3 regions of the Pseudarthrobacter xylosi genome follow, and region 1 is predicted to be linked to each of the others. Evidence: riboswitches for the same ligand, from Rfam matches in the RefSeq annotation. Region 1 holds a riboswitch; each other region holds the start of a gene.
The links. Region 1 has a riboswitch for S-adenosylmethionine ahead of metX (homoserine O-acetyltransferase MetX). Riboswitches for the same ligand answer to the same signal wherever they lie in the genome.
Positions count from the first base shown of each region.

Region 2: it holds a riboswitch for S-adenosylmethionine, as region 1 does, so the genes downstream of both, ACZY1F_RS03650 (DUF1737 domain-containing protein) here and metX (homoserine O-acetyltransferase MetX) in region 1, are expected to answer to the same signal.
Region 3: it holds a riboswitch for S-adenosylmethionine, as region 1 does, so the genes downstream of both, ACZY1F_RS14885 (aminotransferase class V-fold PLP-dependent enzyme) here and metX (homoserine O-acetyltransferase MetX) in region 1, are expected to answer to the same signal.

Region 1 is NZ_JBVAYT010000002.1:573,991-580,309, reverse strand. Features, by position in the region: gene ACZY1F_RS06640 (winged helix DNA-binding domain-containing protein) at 1-175, shown strand, start outside; gene ACZY1F_RS06635 (hypothetical protein) at 189-719, shown strand; gene metX (homoserine O-acetyltransferase MetX) at 804-1,919, opposite strand; SAM riboswitch class IV at 1,932-2,046, opposite strand; gene ACZY1F_RS06625 (bifunctional o-acetylhomoserine/o-acetylserine sulfhydrylase) at 2,115-3,467, opposite strand; gene ACZY1F_RS06620 (VOC family protein) at 3,673-4,311, shown strand; gene ACZY1F_RS06615 (CPBP family intramembrane glutamic endopeptidase) at 4,449-5,228, opposite strand; gene ACZY1F_RS06610 (histidine phosphatase family protein) at 5,372-6,052, shown strand; gene ACZY1F_RS06605 (DeoR/GlpR family DNA-binding transcription regulator) at 6,079-6,319, opposite strand, start outside.
Region 2 is NZ_JBVAYT010000001.1:771,876-778,194, reverse strand. Features, by position in the region: gene ACZY1F_RS03675 (hypothetical protein) at 1-251, opposite strand, end outside; gene ACZY1F_RS03670 (LysE/ArgO family amino acid transporter) at 425-1,048, opposite strand; gene ACZY1F_RS03665 (LysR family transcriptional regulator ArgP) at 1,118-2,020, shown strand; gene ACZY1F_RS03660 (O-succinylhomoserine sulfhydrylase) at 2,050-3,258, opposite strand; gene ACZY1F_RS03655 (rhodanese-like domain-containing protein) at 3,255-3,668, opposite strand; gene ACZY1F_RS03650 (DUF1737 domain-containing protein) at 3,665-3,922, opposite strand; SAM riboswitch class IV at 3,936-4,051, opposite strand; gene ACZY1F_RS03645 (hypothetical protein) at 4,177-4,686, shown strand; gene opgC (OpgC domain-containing protein) at 4,773-6,319, shown strand, end outside.
Region 3 is NZ_JBVAYT010000006.1:251,817-258,135, reverse strand. Features, by position in the region: gene ACZY1F_RS14895 (metal-dependent transcriptional regulator) at 1-534, opposite strand, end outside; gene ACZY1F_RS14890 (class I SAM-dependent methyltransferase) at 566-1,324, opposite strand; gene ACZY1F_RS14885 (aminotransferase class V-fold PLP-dependent enzyme) at 1,430-2,854, opposite strand; SAM riboswitch class IV at 2,890-3,003, opposite strand; gene hisN (histidinol-phosphatase) at 3,160-3,972, opposite strand; gene rsgA (ribosome small subunit-dependent GTPase A) at 4,027-5,142, opposite strand; gene aroA (3-phosphoshikimate 1-carboxyvinyltransferase) at 5,126-6,319, opposite strand, start outside.

The DNA of each region.
Region 1 (6,319 bases):
CTGCTGGAGGCACACCATGTTCGCCGGCCGCTGTGAGCTGGATATCCGTCTGTTCGCTGGCGCGGACCCGGCTCTGGACGCCGCCGTGCAGGACGCCGTGGACCGGTACGGGGCCTTCCTGGGGATCCCGTCCGTCCGTGTGGGCGCCGGGGTTAAGCTGGAAGGACACATATGAGAGGCGCTACACCGTGAACAGCTTGTTTTTCTGGATCATCATTCTGTCGTTCGTGGTACCGATGGCGATGCGGATGTACCGGAAATCCGTGAACAAACGGAACCAGGACCAGAGCTTTTCCGGGCGCTACCCCGAGCAGTTTCCAGGCGGCGGGCAGTACCCGGGCAGCGAACAGTACCCGGGGCCGCAGAGCAAGCAGCCCCGTGACGGCTACACGCAGCAGGACTACATGAGCGGCGGCTACCGCGAGATCATGAGCCCGCAGCCCCTGCCGCCGAGCCAGCCGCTGCCGCCCATGCAGCCGATGCCGTCCGCGGACCAGCAGTTCCCGCCGTATGGCCAGCCGCAACCTGACGGCCAGCCGGCGCCGGAGCAGCGCGCGGAAGCACCGCAGCAGCCTGCCGCCCCCGGCATTCCCCTGCCGCCGTCGGGCCCGCAGGGGTACCGCGCCCGGAAATTGGCCGAACTCGACCAGCAGTACAGCAACGGCGAGCTGGCCATGGAGGACTACATGAAGCGCCGCTCCGACATCATGAACGGCTGAACGCCTAGCGCGAGAGGACATTTGTGGCCCCGGACCCAAGAGGGCCACAAGTGTCCTCTCGCGCTTAAGGGCAGGGGCTCGCGCTTAGACCAGGAAGGTGTTCCGGAGCTGGACGCCGAGCTGGCCGATCTCGGTCAGGAAGCCGTCGTGGCCGATCGGAGCCTCGATAACGTGCACATCCACGTTACCCGGGAGCGCGTCAGCCAGCTCACGTGACTGGGACGGGAAGTACAGCCGGTCGCTGTCCACCGCAGCCACGAAAAACCGGGCGGTGGCACGGCCCAGGGCCTCGTTGAGGGAACCCCGCCCGCGGCAGACGTCGTGGCTCATCAGGGCATCGGTGATGGCGATGTAGCTGTTGGCATCAAAACGCCGCACCAGCTTTTTGCCCTGGTGGTCCAGGTAGCTTTCCACCTGGTAGCGGCCCCGCTCCCCCAGCGCTGCCGCCTGGAGCGGCGATTCCGGGTGCTGGGCCGCACGGCCGAAGCGGCCATCGAATTCCTCGGCGGAGCGGTAGGTAATGTGCGCAATGCGGCGCGCCAGGGCCAGTCCGTCCTCCGGCAGCGGACCGCCATAGTAGTCGCCGTCGTTAAAATTGCTGTCCTGGCGGATGGCGAGCGTCTGAGCCTGGGCGAATGCGATCTGTTCGGCCGTGCTGGCGGCACCGATCGAGATAATGGCGCACCGCTGGACCCGTTCCGGGTAAGTGACCGCCCATTCCAGCGCCCGCGCGCCGCCCATGGATCCGCCCAGCGCGGCGTACCAGCTGGGGATACCCAGCTGGTCAGCCAGCCTGGCCTCAGCCGCCGTGGTGTCCCGCAGTGTTACCAGTGGGAACCGTGACCCCCACGGCTTGCCGTCCGGGGCAACCGAGGACGGCCCGGTGGAGCCGTAACAGCCACCCACTATGTTGATGGAGACCACAAAGAACCGGTCCGTGTCCACCGGCGCCCCGGGTCCGGCCAGCTGTTCCCACCAGCCGGGCTCGTCACTGTCGCCGCGTGTCACGTGCGTACTGCCGGTCAGGGCGTGCTCAATCAGGACCGCGTTGGAGCCGTCCGCGTTGAGGGTTCCCCACGTTTCATAGCCAAGGGTGACGTCCGGGAGGTAACCGCCGGCTTCGAGCTCGAGGCCACCAATGCTGGCGTAACGGACCACGCCGTTTCCGGGTGCTGCAGTACGGGAAATGGTAATCGTCATGGAAGGACCTTTTCTGTGCGCTTGCCCACCGTCAATTGACCGGCAGGCCAGGTCCTCACCCGGGGCACCCCGCCGCAAAAGAGGGTTGCCGGCCAGCAAGCCGGGGCTGTCGCTGGCACTCATGACCTGCTTCGAGTGTACGAACAGCCCCGGCCTATCGCTAAGCGTGTGACTGGTTGTGACTTCGCGGGAGCCCTACTGCTGCTGGCTTGCCGCGTCTTTGTCAGGTTCCGCCGTGCCCTTCGCCGCCCGGAACCCGGCCTCAAGGTCGGCGAGAATGTCATCGATGTGTTCGATGCCCACAGACAAACGGACGAGTCCCGGGGTGACCCCGGCGATAGCCTGCTGCTCGGGCGAGAGCTGGCTGTGCGTGGTTGATGCCGGGTGGATGACCAGTGAACGGACGTCCCCGATGTTGGCCACATGGGAGTGCAGCTCCAGGGCATCCACGAAGCGCTTCCCTGCCTCTGCGCCCCCGGCCAGGTTGAACGCCACCACCGCACCGGTGCCCTTGGGGCCGTATTTGCGGCCGCGCTCGTACCATGGGCTGGAGGGCAGCCCCGCATAGGCGACGGATTCGACGTCGTCCCTTGCCTCAAGCCACTGGGCGACGTCGACGGCGTTGGCCACGTGCCGCTCCACCCGCAGGCTCAGCGTCTCCAGGCCCTGGGCGATCAGGAAGGCGTTGAAGGGTGACACGGCCGAGCCGAGGTCGCGCAGCAGCTGGACCCGGGCTTTCAGGATGTAGGACAGGTTGGCGCCGAGGGCTCCGTCTGCCCCGAGGTCACGGGCGTAGACCAGCCCGTTGTAGGTGGGGTCCGGGGTGTTGAAGCCCGGGAAACGTTCCGGGTCCGCGCCGAAATCGAAATTGCCGGAGTCCACAATCACGCCGGCAATGGCCGAGCCGTGCCCGCCGAGGTACTTGGTGGCGGAGTGGACCACAATGTCGGCGCCCCATTCGAGCGGGCGGATGAGGTAGGGCGTGGAGAGGGTGTTGTCCACCACGAGGGGCACGCCGGCGTTGTGGGCGGTCCGGGACACACCCTCGATGTCCAGCACGTCCTGGCGGGGGTTGGAGACCACTTCGGCGAAGAAGAGCTTGGTATTGGGCTGGACGGCGTCGCGCCAATGGTCCAGGTTGTCAGGGTCGGCCACGAACGTAACGGAAATGCCGAACTTCTTGAGGGTGTGCGCCAAGAGGTTATACGTCCCGCCGTAGAGGCTGGGGCTGGCCACGACGTGGTCACCGGCTTCGGCGATGTTCAGGATGGCAAACGTTTCAGCGGCCTGTCCCGAGCTCAGCAGCAATGCCGCGAGCCCGCCCTCCAGGCTGGCAATCCGCTGCTCCACAGCATCCTGTGTGGGGTTGCCGATGCGGGTGTAGATCGGTGCGAGCTCGGCGAGGGCAAACCGGTTGGCGGCACTTTCGGCACTCGGGAAGACGAACGACGTCGTCTGGTAAATCGGGAGCGCCCGCGCGCCGGTGGCGCTGTCCGGTTCCTGGCCTGCGTGGATCTGGCGGGTTTCGAAAGACCATCCGTTCGACATTCAATGCTCCTTGACGTGGCGTGGCACTGCTCGGTTGCGTTCAGTGTAGGAAGACTTTCCCTGACGGGAACAGGATTGTGACGAACGTGGTCAGCCGGCCGCTTCTTCGCCCTGCTTTCCTGCGGAATGTCCACTCGTGACGCGACAGATTCCGGTAAGGCTACCCTTAGCTGAGAGCCGGATCACAAAGTGCCAAGATGAGGGCATGCGCATGGATCACGTCTCTTACGCCTGTGAACAAGATGGCCTAGTTGCCACCACCGAACGTATTTCGTCCGCCCTCGGCGTTGAAGCCGTGAAGGGTGGCGTGCACCCCCGGTTTGGAACCCGGAACATGATTATTCCCCTAGCCGGCCACAAGTATCTGGAAGTGGTGGAGGTTCTCAACCACCCGGCATCGGACAAGGCTCCCTTCGGGCAGGCTGTCCGGGCGCGGTCCGAAGCCGGCGGCGGCTGGATGGGCTGGTGCGTCGAAGTGGACGACCTCGCTCCGTTTGAAAACCGCCTGGGCCGTGCCGCCGTCAACGGCAACCGCAAGTTCCCGGACGGCCGCGAGCTGGTCTGGAAGCAGATCGGCATCCTGGGCCTGATCGCGGACCCCCAGGTCCCGTACATGCTCAAGTGGGAGGGCGACCCCGCCCTCCACCCGTCCAACGCCTATGAGAGCCACGTTAAGATGAGCTGCCTGACCATAGCCGGTTCCGCTGAACGCGTGACGGAATGGCTGGGTGAGCCCGTCGAGAAGCCGTTGGAGGATGTAGCTGTTGACTGGGTGGCTCCGCATGGAACCCCGGGCATCCTGTCAGTGACCTTCGAAACCGCTTCCGGAGCAGTCACCATCTGATTGCACCTTCAATAGCTTCGGCCGCCATCAGCGGGTGCCAATGATGCCACCCACCGATGGCGGCCGAATTCTTTTAAGTCTGACTTGCAGCCGGACCCGACTGAAGACACCTGTGCTGCACGGGAACCATAGCCGTCTTACCCCAGGCCCACCGCCCGGCCAAAGAGGCTGAAGCCGACGAAGGCAACAATGTCCAGCAGGGCATGCGCGATGACCAGCGGCATCACCCGCTTGGTCTTTGTATAGAGCCAAGCAAACACCACCCCCATCACGGCGTTGCCGATGAACGGCCCGAAGCCCTGGTACAGATGGTAGCTGCCACGGAGCATCGAGCTGGCGAAGATGGCCAGCGGCATGCTCCAGCCGAACTTGCCGAATCGGTCCAGGAGGTAGCCCACCACGATGACTTCCTCCACCACGGCGTGCCGCAGCGCGGACAGGATCAGGACCGGAACGGTCCACCAGTACGAGTCGAGTGCGCTGGGGATGATGGCGGTGGTGATCCCGAGGGCACGTCCCGCGGCGTAAAGGCCCAGCGACGGGACCCCGATCAGGGCAGCGAGGCCAAAACCCTGTAGCAGGTCACGGCCCGGCCTGGCGAAGTTGAACCCCAGCTTCCGGAAGGCCGAACTGCCGTGGGCACTCACGCCGGCACCGGATTGCCGCTGGTCCGTGAGGAAGTAGATGACCAGCAGCACTGGCACCAGGGCGAAAATAATGTCGAGCAACTGATAGGTGAGGTCGAAATATTCGCGCGGGCTCTGTGACCGGTTCAGGGTTGACGTGCCTTCGGCCAGCGGTGCACGCGTCATCTTGTCCAGCAGCTGCACCACCGAGTAGACGGCGGACTGCCCCAGGGAAAGACCCAGCACAATCCAGACTTCAATCCGCAGCCGACGGCGGGAGGGAACCAACATGGTTCCATCTTGCCTGTAGTTTCTGGTTCTTCGCTGATTAGGGTGGCCAGCTCGCCGGAACTCATCAATAGTGCGAGAGCGTCCGCCAAAAACGCACCAAAAGTGAGAGAGCGTCCGGGGTGGGGCACCTATGCTTGGGGCTTATGAGCGCGCCAGGGAAAATCTTCATGATCCGGCACGGCCAGTCCGCGGCCAATGTTGATACGTCCATCTACAACAGGGTCCCGGACTACCGGATTCCGCTGACGCCCCAGGGCCTGGCGCAGGCCACGGCGGCCGGGGAACGGATCCGCCGCGAGCTGGACGGGCGCCAGGTCTGCGTCTACGTTTCCCCCTACCTTCGGGCGCACCAGACACTGGAGGCGCTCAACCTTGGCGATCTCACGGAACGGGTCATCGAAGAGCCGCGCCTCCGTGAGCAGGACTGGGCCAATTTCCAGATCACCGGCGACATCGAGGACCAGAAGGAACTCCGCAACGCCTACGGCCATTTCTTCTACCGGTTCCGGGAAGGGGAATCCGGCTCCGACGTTTACGACCGGATCTCTTCCTTTATGGAGACGCTCTACCGCCACTGGTCCAAACCGGACTACGCCCCCAACACCTTGCTGGTAACCCACGGGCTCACCATGCGGCTGTTCTGCATGCGTTGGTTCCACTGGTCCGTGGAGTATTTCGAATCCCTCAACAACCCGGACAACGCCGCCGTGCGGACCCTCCACCGCACCGACCTGGGCAAGTACGAACTCGATATACCGTTCAGCCAATGGGTGGACCGCCGGGTGGACGAGACCGTCCTGGACGCGCCGCCAGTGATCTTCTAGGGGTTGTGGCTGGTCACCTAGGGCGCTTAGTGCGGGGCCACAATCACTTCGGTGCCGTTGGCTTCGAACGCGGCTTTGTCCTCGGCGGAGATACCGGAGTCGGTGATCAGGCGGTTGAACGCGTAGCCGTCCATGGTGGCGAACGCGCGAACACCCACCTTGGAGGAGTCAGCCAGCACATAGGAGATCCGGGCCCGGCTGGCCAGCAGGGCATTGACGGACGCCTCGCCCTCCCCCGTGTTGGTGGGACCGACCTCGGGGTCGATG
Region 2 (6,319 bases), on a different contig from region 1:
GAGTGGACGGATTGGGCGAACCGGGCAAATCCGACGGGAACGGCCATGGTCCCGGCGGCTGCCAGGAATTGGCCGGCAACCCAGAGTCCCCGGTGGCGCTCCAGCATGGCCAGCCTGGCGGCCGGGTCCCGGGTGACGTGCACGTTCCCTACGAACGAGATTCCCAGTCCCCAGCAAGTGCCCGCCGCGACGATGACGGCTCCCGCTTTTTGATATGGCTTGGTGCCCTGCAGCGGCTGGTTTGCGTTCATGGCTGGCTCTCGGTCCGGCGGATGCTTTGGCCCAGCAACATCGCGGTGGTGACCATGAAGTTACGCCGCACCGCCGCCGAGGTCAACGGCAGTGATCGGAACGGCCAGATCCGCCCCTGAAGTCACAGGTGTGTGAGGGCACCAAGTGTCCGTTCGCGCCAAGAACAACGACGTCACGCACCGATCGCCAGGCGTATCCCCAGCGTGAGCATGACAGCGGCGACGAGCCCGTCCAGGATGCGCCACGACGAGGGCCGCGCAAAGAAGGGCCGCAGGGCCCGCGCCCCGAAACCCAGCGCGCTGAACCAGGCAATGCTGGCGGCGATAGCTCCGCCCCCGAACCACCACCGCAAATCCTGCGCCTGCTGGTTGGCCACGGATCCGAGCAGCAGCACGGTGTCCAGGTAGACGTGCGGATTGAGCCAGGTCAAAGCCAGCACCGTGCTAAGGGCGGCGCCGATGCCGACGGCGGGCTGTCGCCCCGATGCCGTCAACGCCCCCGGACGAATCGCCCGGCGCGCCGCCATGACGCCGTAGCCCAACAGGAAGGCGGCTCCGGCAAACCGGACCACGTCCACGATCACGGGGCTCGACTGGAGCAGCGCCCCCACTCCGGCGATGCCCGCAGCGATGAGCAGCGCATCGGAGACACTGCAGACCAGGACGACGGCGGCCACATGCTCGCCGCGGATGCCCTGCCGGAGCACAAAAGCGTTCTGGCTGCCGATGGCCACGATCAAGGCGAGGCCCGTGCCGAAACCCAGCGCGGCGGGGCCTAGAAATGCAGTCAGATTCATATCCTCCAACGTACGGACCGGACTAGGATAACTCCAGCTAAATATTCTTAGCTATATTAAGGAAAGCTAATGAAGATGTTCCAGTTTGAGCAGCTCCGGACCTTCGCGGCAGTCGTGGACGAGGGGACCCTTGAGGCGGCGGCGCGGAGCCTGTACGTCACGCCGTCGGCCATTTCCCAGCGGCTGAAGGCGATGGAGGACGCGGCCGGCCAGATCCTGCTGCAGCGCACCAACCCCGTCCGGCCCACAACAGCCGGGGAAGCCATCCTGCGGTTCGCCAGGCAGGTCCGGCAGCTCGAATGGGACGCACAGCAGGAGCTCGGGGCGAGCCAGGACCGGCCGACGGCGCCCATCCCCTTGGTGGTGAACGCGGACTCACTCTCCACCTGGTTCATGCCGGCGCTGGCAAGTCTTCCGCCGGACCTCGGCGCGTGCTTCGAACTCCGCAGGGAAGATGAGCAGCATTCCACCCAGCTCCTCCGGACAGGATCGGTGATGGCCGCGGTAACCGCAACGCCGGAACCGGTCCAGGGCTGCAGTGTGGAACCGCTGGGTTCCTTGCGGTACCGCGCGGTGGCAAGCCCCGGGTACCTCCTGCGCTGGTGGCCCGACGGGCCGGAACTTGTTGCAGGGAGCCTGGCTCCGGTGGTGGATTTTGACCGCAAGGATGACCTGCAGGACGGGTTTTTCCGCAGGCTGACCGGCGCGGAACTGACCGCACCGCGGCACTATGTGCCGTCGTCGGCCGAGTTCGCCCAAGCCATCCGGCTGGGACTGGGGTGGGGACTTCTGCCGGAGCAGCAGTGCCTGGCCGACATCCGGAACGGCGGCCTCGTGGAGCTGGCACCGGCCAATCCCGTTGACGTGTTGTTGAACTGGCAGCGGTGGAAGATCGACTCGCCGGTGCTCAACCAGCTGACCGCCGCGGTCCGGGAGACGGCGGCCCGGCAGCTCCGCCAGCCAGGCGCCTGACCGGGCGCAAAGCTAAGCGCGAGCCGGAACTAGATGTGCTTCAGGGCCTGCTCCAGGTCGCCGATGAGGTCGTCCACGTCCTCCAGGCCCACGGACAGCCGCACCACGCCGTCGCTGAGCCCGATGGCGGCACGGCCTTCGGGACCCATGGCGCGGTGCGTGGTGGTGGCCGGGTGGGTGATGAGGGACTTGGCGTCGCCCAGGTTGTTGGAGATGTCGATGATCCGCAAGGCGTCCAGCAGCGCAAAGGCGGCTTCCTTGCCCGAGCGGCCAGCCGTCGTCGCAAGTTCCAGCGTGAGGACGGTGCCGCCGGCCTTCATCTGCTTGGCGGCGAGTTCGTACTGCGGGTGTGACTTGAGCAGCGGGTACTTGACCCAGCTGACGGCCGGCTGCTGTTCGAGCCATTCGGCCAGCCGCAGCGCGGACGCGGACGAGTGGTTCACGCGCAGCGCCATGGTCTCCAGGCCCTTGGTCAGCACCCAGGCGTTGAAGGCGGAGAGCGCCGGGCCCGTGTGCCGCATGAGCTGCTTGACCGGGCCGTCGATGAATTCCTTGGTGCCCAGGATGGCGCCGCCCAGGACGCGTCCCTGGCCGTCGATGTGCTTGGTGCCGGAGTACACAATGACGTCCGCCCCCAGTTGGCCGCAGCGCTGCAGCAGCGGAGTGGCAAAGACATTGTCCACGACGACGGTGGCCCCGGCGGCGTGCGCCAGCTCGCTGACCGCGGCGATGTCCACGATTTCCTGCATCGGGTTGGACGGCGATTCGAAGAACACCGCGGTGGTGGGCTCCGACAGCGCAGCAGCCCATTGCTCCAGGTCCGGGCCGTCAACAAACACGGTTTCCACGCCCCAGCGCGGCAGGATTTCGTTCAGGATCACAAAGCAGGAGCCGAACAGAGAGCGCGCGGCAACCACCCGGTCCCCGGCCGCCAGCAACGCACCCAGGGCGGTGAATACCGCGGACATGCCCGACGCCGTCGCGAAGCACGCCTCGGTGCCTTCGAGCAGGCGGAGGCGTTCCTGGAACGTGGCCACGGACGGGTTGCCGTACCGGGAGTAGACGAAGCGTTCGTCCTCGCCGGTGAAGGCACGCTCGGCGGCGGCCGCGGACTCGTAGACGAAGCCCGAGTTCAGGAAGATTGGCTCGGTGGTTTCCTGGAAGTTGGTGCGGTCCAGCCCGCCACGGACCGCCTGCGTCTCGGCGCTCCAGCCGGCGGCGTCTTCGTTGAAGGTCACTTGGCTATTCCCAGGTTGGTGGGCAGGCCGCGGTTCTTCCAGCCGTTGACGGTGCGCTCGCCGTACCGGTCCGGCTCGCCTTCGAAACCCTCCAGGACGTTGTAGGAAGTGAAACCGGCCTGCGTCGCGGCGACGGCGGCGGCGATGGAACGCTGGCCCGAGCGGCAGAGGAACAGCAGTTCTGTGCTGTTATCCTCCGGTGCCTGTTGTGTCAGGTCGGTGAGGAAAGCCGGGTTGGGGATGCCGCCGGGGAACGTCCACGGGATGAACAGGGGATCGTTGTCGGTGGCCTTGGTGTCGGGGATGCCGATGTGGGCCCATTCGCCCTCGGTCCGGACATCCACCAGGATGGCGCCTTGTTCGAGTTTCGCCCAGGCTTCCTGCGGGGTGAGGTCTCCGGCGTAGCTCACGCGTGGCCCTCGCCGTCGAAATCGAGGTCTTCCACGGCGGAGGCGACCGCTGCGTCAGCGGTGGCGATGGCCGACGGGAGGATGAGTGCCTGGGCAACAATCACAACGCCGCCGTTGGACGTCGCGGCCGGGCTGCCGTGCAGGACATACCCTTCGGCCAGGGCAGTGGAAATCCGTTCACAGAAAGACCTGTCATCCGGCCCGGTGACAAGCCGGTACAACAGTTTCTCTTCAGGGGCGGGGGCGTCAGACACGACGGAACTCCTTCTTTCACGCTTGCAGCTCGAATGGGTCGATATGCCGAGTATTCACCTGAGGCACCCCGCCGCGAAAGGGAGGGTTGCCGACCGGCCAGTCAGGGCTTGGCGCCGGTTCTCATTACTCCCCAAAAACGTAACATCCGGCCCGCCCGGCCGCACTGCCGCCGTCGTCATGTTCCGTAACCAACGCGCAGTTCCGTAACCCCGCCGTGCTTCCGTAACCCCGGCGCTGACGGGACAATCGGGTCATGGGGAAAATGCGGGGCCACTCACTGACGGGCGCCTGGGCACGTGTATTGGCCGTGGGGCTGTGTGCCGTGCCGGTACTCGTGGGGGCGACAGGCTGCCGCGACATTTTCGCGCCGCCGCCCTGCATGCCGCCGGAGTTTTCCATCTCGCCTGCCGCCGCGAAACCGGGTGACCAGGTCACCGTCAGCGCCCCGGACACCACCTGCGATGCCCGCTACGGCGCCGACGCGCGGGTCCAGGTGGAATTGCTGGATCCGTACGGCACCACCGTGCTGGAAGAGCTCGCTCCCATGACCGACGACGGCGGCTTCACTTTTGTGTTCACCGTCCCGGCCGGCGTGGCACCCGGGACAGCCGGGGTCACCGCCCACCCCTATGGCGTGGACTGGTGCGATGACACCGGGGTGAACAACAGGGTGGGGGCGGGACCGCAGACCCTCGTCGGAGTCGCCTGTGCGCAGAGGCTCGTGCCGCTGTTGGTCCTTGGACCCGAGACTAAGCAGGGCTGAACCGGACCAAAGGCGGAGGCAGCTAGAGTTTGCAGAGGCGCCGGCCACCGTCTTTGAAGCAGCCGTTCTTGGGGGATTACACCAATATGCCAACAGCCACCGCGCCGACCCGCAACGCCAGCCTTGCCGGCTCTCCCCAGCAGACACGGCTGCGGGCCGCCGTCGTGCTACTGCTCACCGTCCTGTTGGCTGTCCTGGCGATGTTGCCAACCGCCGGGACTGCCCGCGCCGCCAATACGGCTCCGGAGCCGGGAAAGCCGCTGCTGGGCGCGGTCCTTGAGTGGGGCGAGGATTCGGCGGCCAGCTTTGCCGAGCGGCTGGGAGCGACGCCGGCCCTGGTGGGCCATGACATTTCCATCCCCTTCCGGTCCTCGGAAACCAATGCCATCCGGCAGTTCCTGGACCAGGCTGCGGCCTTGGGCTCCCATGCCATGCTCACCGTCAAACCCACAGTTCCGCTGCAGCAGATCGACCACGCCACCGCCCAGTCATTTGCCGCCGAGATCACCCGGATTTCGGCAGGCTTCCGGGGCCAGGTGCTGGTCCGCTTCGCCCCAGACATGAACGGGAGCTGGCTTGACTGGGGGCAACAGCCGGCAGCCTACCGGGCCGCCTTTAGGGCAGTGGCTGCAGAGTTCAAGGAAACGGACGACGCCGGCACCGTGATGGTGTGGGCACCCTTCCTGGGGCGGGACTACCCCTTTGGCCGGAACCGCAATGCCCCCGCTGCCGGCAGCGAGGGCTTTGCCCTGTTGGACACGAACGGCGATGGCACCTGGGACGGTGCCGACGGCGCCTACGCGCCTTACTATCCCGGGGACGAGGCCGTGGAATGGGTAGGGCTGGCCGCCTACCATGACGACACCGCCGGCACGGCCGCCGTCAACACCGTGGCCGCCCCCGGAGAACTGGCAGGGATGCTGACCGGAGTCGGCAACGAGGACTTCTACGCCACCTACGTGGAGCAACGGGACAAGCCGTTCCTCCTGCAGACCGCGGCCTTCTACAGCCCCGCTGCCGGCGGCGCCGCGGAGGCCGACATCAAACGGGGCTGGTGGGACCAGACACTCGAAGCTGCGACGTCCGGGCAGTTCGGCAAGACCGCTGCCGTGGTCTGGGACGAACGGACCAGCACCAGGGACACCGGCGTGGCCAGCATCGACTGGACCATCACGGGAAACGCCGACGTGGCTGCAGCGGCACGCGCCCGGCTGGACGCGTCCGGCCTCGTCACGGGTCCGGTCAATGGAATCGTCTCCGGCCAGGAGTATGCCCAGGCCAACACCCTGACGGGCGTGGCCGCCTGGAGCGTGGGCGCGGCCCTGCTCATCCTCCTTGTTGTCCTGTGGCAGGTCCCGCGGCGGGTGACCGCCGTGGCTGCCTGGGGTTACAACGACCCGTCAAACCGGGATTCCCGCGTGGACCTGCTGCGCGGGGCAGCCATCGTCTTTGTGGTGGTGAACCACCTGGGCCTGACGTCCCTGTTCCAGCTCCTGACCCAGGAAGCGGTGGGTTTCGTCTCGGGCGCGGAGCTGTTTGTGCTGTTCTCCGGACTGGTGGTGGGCATGGTCTATGGGCCACGGGTCAAGGACGACTTCGGCACGGTGGTGGACCTGACATCACGGCGGGCGGG
Region 3 (6,319 bases), on a different contig from region 1:
CTCGGCGGAAAGATACCGGAGCAGATCCGGGTTCTCGTCGCTGATGCGGATGATCCGGCCGGTGTGCCCGGGATCGAGTTCGCCGAGTAGATGGGCCGCTGGCAGCAGCACCGTGCCGTCCGCGGCCGGGATCGGGTCGCCGTGCGGGTCGCGTTGCGGGTTGCCGAGTTTCGCCGCCATGCGCTCGATAAACGTGTCCGACACCGCATGCTCCAGCAGTTCGGCTTCGTCATGGACTTCGTCCCAGCTGTAGCCGAACTCCTGCACGAGGTAAGTCTCAATAAGGCGGTGCCGCCGCACCATGGACAGTGCCAGCCGGACACCGGAGTCCGTGAGGGTGATGGCGCTGTAGGGCTTGTGGTCCACCAGGCCCTGGTCCTTGAGCTTGCGGACCATCTCCGAGACCGAGGAATTGGCCACCCCCAGGCGCTGCGCGAGCTGGGAGGACGTAATTGGTTTGTCCTGCCACTCCGTGAAGCCGTAGATGACCTTGACGTAGTCCTCGATCGAGGAGGAGGGCGCGCTGGTCTTCACGCCTCCAAGCCTACCCGGTGGTCCGCGCCCGTTACGCCTTCGTGCCCCGCCACGTCAGCGTCAGGTACGGCAGGCTGATGTCCTCTTCCACACCGTGCCCCAGATGTTCGTGCAGATACCAGTCCAGATTGGCCAGGACCTTGCTGCGGGTGTCTTCGCCGGCGCGCAGGTAGTAGCTGCGGGACTTCGTCAGTTCCATGATCTCCGCCGTGCTGAGGCTGTCCTCCCACCGCGTCACATGGCTCTCGAGGCCGTCAAACTCCGGTCCCACCACCGGGCGGAACCCGGGCTTGTAGACGTCGCCCGCGTGCATGATGCGGGACAACCGGTGCACCCACGGAACGGACGTGTCCAGCTGGTTCCAGATCAGCCCCAGCGTTCCGCCGGGGCGCAGGATCCGCGCCAGTTCGGTACTCGCGGGCAGCGGATCGCACCAATGCCAGGCCTGCGCAACGCTCACGACGTCGAACGAGGAGTCAGCGAGGCCGGTGGCCTCCGCGGTCCCCTGGGTCGCGTCCACCCCCTGGTAGTGTGCCCGCAGCTGGGCAAGCATGTCCGGGGACGGGTCCACGGCGGAAACCCCCAGGCCGCGTTCCAGCAGCAGGGCCGTGAACTTGCCGGTCCCGGCGCCCACGTCCACGGCGTCCGTGGCACCCGCCGGGATCAGCCAGTCCGCTGTTTCGGCCGGGTAGCCAGGACGTACACGCTGATAATGTTCGCCGCCGTCCTGGAAACTCTGTCCGAGTTCCAGGCGGCGTCCGTGCTCAAGCCTGGGGCCACCCCGTGCCACGTGCGGCCTCCTTCAACTGTGCCCATCGGTATCCTCCGAATTTACCGCATGGGCCGCCACCCGGTGGGCAGCAGTCAGGTCAGGAAGCAGGGACGAAAGGGTCGGTCAGTCGTCAAGGCACGGAGCTGCACCGGCAGTGCCGGGCGTGTTGGGCGCCCAGTGTGGGTAGGTGCGGGTGTCGTTGGCCGGAACCCATCGGCCCGCGTCCACCACGTAATCCCAGCCCAGGCCGGTCCGGCGAAGTTGCTCCAGTCCGGCGAGGAGCCGCTGGGCATCCTCCAGCCGGGATCCTACGCCGAAGCTTGCCCGCAGCGAACCTGAGGGAAGGCCGAGGCGCTTGAGGAGTGGGTGCGCGCAGAAGCGGCCGTCCCGGAGGCCAACGCCGTGCTCGGCCGACAGGTAGGCGGCCACGAGTCCGGCGTCGTACCCTGCCACGGAGAAGTTCACCACGCCGATGGTGCCGGTTTCAGCGTCCGTATCCGAGAAGATCTGGTGCACAGTGACGCCGTCGATCTTCCCCAGCCCGTCCACCAGGAATGACCTGATGGCCGCTTCGTGGGTGTGCCAGCGGTCGTGGTCCAGGGATGCGATGACCTGGGTGGCTCGGGCCAGGGTGGCCGCGCCCAGGACGTTGGGGGAGCCGCCCTCGTGCCGGGCCGGACCGGTGGCCCAGCTGACGCCGTCGAGCCTGGCCTCGCGGACGGCGCCGCCGCCGGCCAGGTGGGGAGTACCTGCGTCGAGCCAGTCGGTGCGGCCCACCAGTACCCCGGAGCCGAACGGCGCGTAGAGCTTGTGGCCGGAGAAGGCGAGGTAGTCGACGTCGTCGGCGCTGATATTGATGCGCCGGTGCGGTGCCAACTGAGCGGCATCCACCACGATCCGTGCTCCGTACTGATGGGCGAGTGCGGCCAGGGCCTTGACCGGGAGGATCTCGCCGGTGACGTTGGAGGCACCCGTGACCGCGAGGAGGCTCACGTTGCCCTGCTCAAGTTCGGCACGGAGGACCTCGAGGGTCCCCACGATGGTGTCCGCTGCGACGACGCTGCGGTGCGGGACGCCCTGCCACGGCAGGAGGTTGGCGTGGTGCTCGATGTCCAGGTAAAGGACATCGCCGTTGGGCCGTCCGTCCGTCGCCGGCAGGCAGCCCGCCAGCAGGTTGAGCGAGTCGGTGGTGTTGCGGGTGAAGATGACGGAGTCGTCCGGGCGGCCGCCCACAAAGTCGCGCACGATATTCCGGGCGTTCTCATAGACGGAGGTGCTGATCTGCGATGCAAAGCCGGCGCCGCGGTGGACGCTGGCGTAGAAGGGCAGGATCTCGTTGAGGTAGGCGGACACCACAGAGAGGGCAGGAGCGGACGCACCGTAGTCCAGGTTTGCGTAGCGGACGTGGCCGCCCTGGATCAACGGTGCCTGGATTTCCGCGCCGGTGACCGCGGAAAGGGGGCGCCCGGCTACGGCGGCGGCATCCTTGAACAGCGCAGCGGCGTTGTTGGGAGAAACACTGCTGGGGGAGACGGTGGCAGTTGTCACGGAGACCTCACTCGAAAAGGACTCCCGGTACCGGGAATCCGCGCTTGCCGTGTCCGTTCCGGACCGGCCTGGTCGTCACCCGGGGCACCCCACCGCGAATGGAGGGTTGCCGGCCAGCAAACCGGGGTTTAGCGCTGGCACTCGTGACCTGTTAAGAGCGTAGAACATGCGCCGGGGGGAGAAGGAAGCCCGGCCCAATGTTAAGGGCTTTGTTACGTGCGTTTGAGGTATGGAATATTTGTCGAAGATACGACGGCGGACGCCCCTATCAGGAGGCGTCCGCCGTCGATAATTCGAAAATTGACCTAAAGGAGGTCGTCCAGATCCGGGTTCAGCCGTTTGAGGACCTCTGAGTGCAGGATGGAGTTCGTGGCCAGCGCGTTGCCGCCGAACGGACCGTCCTGACCCTCCAGAGAGGTGAAGCGGCCGCCGGCTTCCACCACGATGGGCACCAGGGCAGCCATGTCGTAGAGGTTCAGCTCCGGCTCGCAGGCGATGTCCACGGAACCTTCGGCCACCATGCAGTACGACCAGAAATCACCGTAGGCGCGTGTGCGCCACACGTCTTCGGTCAGTCCCAGGAACTCATCCAGGTTGCCGCGTTCCTTCCAGCCGCCCAGGCTGGAATAAGACAGGGAGGCGTCCGAAAGTTGGGAGACGTCCGAGACCCGGAGCCGCGTTGCGGCGGCGAGCGACTTGCCCATGTAGGCGCCGGAACCCTTGGCGGCCCACCAGCGCTTGCCCAGCGCGGGGGCGCTGACAACTCCCACCACGGGTTCGCCTTCGTCCACGAGGGCGATCAGGGTGGCCCAGACCGGGACACCGCGGATGAAGTTCTTTGTGCCGTCGATGGGATCAATGATCCAGCGGCGGGAGCCGTGGCCGGAGCTGCCGAATTCCTCGCCCAGCACGGCGTCGCGGGGACGCGAACGGGAGAGCTGGCCCCGGATGGCTTCCTCCGCTGCCTTGTCCGCGTCCGTGACCGGTGTCAGGTCCGGCTTGGTCTCGATGCGGAGGTCCAGTGCCTTGAAGCGGCTCATGGTCTGGTCGTCCACGGAATCGGCCAGCACATGGGCAAGGCGCAGGTCATCGTTGTAGCTCGAAGCGGGTTGGATCATGGTTACAAACTACCGTCTCAGGGCCGTGGGGTTGGGGACGTCGGCTTTAGGCCGCTAGCCTATGCTGCCCAGTTCCTTGGTTTCCTGGCCCACCAGGCGGGGATCCGTGCCGAGTAGCCGGCGCAGTGACGCGAGCCGGGCCGGGCCGGTGGGGCCCGCTTTACCGTCCGCCACCCAGGCGTCCACTCCACAGTTGACGGCCGCCGTGTTGTGCTTGCAGCCACGCTCGCACGCATCCGTGCCCGGCTCCAGGTCCGGGAAGGACCGCAGGATCCGGTCCGGGTCCACGTGCGCCAGCCCGAACGAGCGGATGCCAGGGGTGTCGATGATCCAGCTCCCGGCGGGAGCCCCGGTCAGCTTCAGGGCAAGGGCCGACGACGAGGTGTGGCGGCCGCGGCCGGTCACCGCGTTCACCCCACCTGTAGCCCGTTCGGCCCCGGTGAGCGCATTGACCATGGTGGACTTGCCCACTCCGGAATGCCCCAACATGACCGAGACCTTGCCCTCGAGGTGCGCGCGGAGCTGCGAAACCGCATCACCGTCCAGGCGGGCAGAGAGGCCGTCATCGGAGCGGGCATCAATACCTGAGGCCTCGGAGTCCGACGTGCGGCTGATGATCACCGGGAAGTCGAGGTGCTCATAGTTGGACAGCAGTTCTGCGGGATCCTTGACATCCGCCTTGGTGACGAGCAGCAGCGGCTCGATGCCGGCGTCGTACGCGGCCACCAGGGCGCGGTCAATGAAGCCGGTGCGTGGCTCCGGGTTTGCGGCGGCCACTACCACCACCAGCTGATCGGCGTTGGCCACCACCGCACGTTCGATCGGATCAGTGTCATCGGCGCTGCGGCGCAGCAGGGTCCTGCGGTCCTGGATCCGGACCAGCCGGGCCAGGGTGTCGGGCTCCCCGGACACATCGCCTACAAGGGAGACGAAGTCGCCGGCCACCACGGGGGAGCGGCGCAGTTCGCGGGCCCTCGCTGCGATGATGATCCGCTCCTCGCCCGAGTCCTCACCGACGACGGCGGTGTACCGGCCGCGGTCCACGGTGATGATGCGGCCCGTGACGGCGTCATCGTGGCTGGGGCGGTCCTTCGTGCGCGGCCGGGAGCCCTTTTTGCTGGGCCGGATCCGGACGTCGGACTCGTCCCAGGAATCAGTGCTGCGGGCCACCAGTGGAACCTTCCGTGGCGTCGCCGGTGGCCGCGCCCTGGGCGAGCATGTCCGCCCACATCTGCGGGAATTCCGGCATGGTCTTGGCCGTGGTGGCGATGTCCTGGACCTCGATGCCCGGAACGGCGAGGCCGAGGATTGCGCCGGCAGTGGCCATCCGGTGGTCCGCGTAACTGTGGACGACGCCGGCGTGCAGCTTGGCCGGGCGGATCACCAAGCCGTCGCTGGTCTCTTCCGCGTTGCCGCCGAGGCGGTTGATTTCGGTGACGAGCGCGGCTAGCCGGTCCGTTTCGTGGCCGCGAAGGTGCGCGATGCCGGTCAGTCGTGAAGGTCCACTGGCCAGGGCGCAGAGGGCCGCCACTGTGGGGGCGAGCTCGCTGGTTTCGGCAAAATCCGCACCCTTGATCTCTGGTCCGCCGGTGACGGTCAGGACGCCGTCAGCCAAACTGACGTCTGCGCCCATGTCCGCCAGGATGCTGCGCCAGAGATCTCCCACCTGGGTGGTGCCGGTGGGCCAGTCCGGGATCCTCACCGTTCCGCCCGAGGCAAGGGCGGCGGCCAGGAACGGACCGGCGTTGGAGAGGTCCTGCTCGATGCGCTGGTCAAAAGCACGGATGGGGCCCGGGGCCACCACCCAGTGGTTTGGCACGGAATTGTCCACGGTCACGCCGACGCCGCGAAGTACGGCAACCGTCATGTTGATGTGGTCCAGGCTGGGCACCGGCTTGCCCACGTGCTCCAGGTGGAGTCCGTCAGTAAACCTGGCCCCGACCAGCAGGAGGGCGGAGACAAACTGGGATGACGCGCTGGCATCGATCACCAGGTGGCCGCCCCGGACTTCCCCGGTGCCTTCAACGGTGAACGGCAGTGACGAGGGGGTCCCGCCGTCGGACGCGGTAAGGGCCACCCCGAGGGCTTTCAGGGCCTCGATGATGGTGCCCATGGGGCGATTCCGGGCGTGGGGGTCGCCGTCGAACACACTCACGCCGTTGCGCAGCGCCGCGAGCGGCGGAACAAAACGCATCACTGTGCCGGCGAGGCCGCAATCAATGTGCGTAGTCGATGACGGCGCCTCCTGGCTCAGCGGCGTGACCTCAAGGTCCGGCCCGAAGGCGCCGTCGCCGGGCACCTCCGTGATGGTGGCTCCCAGCTGGCGCAGGGCGTCGATCATCAGGGC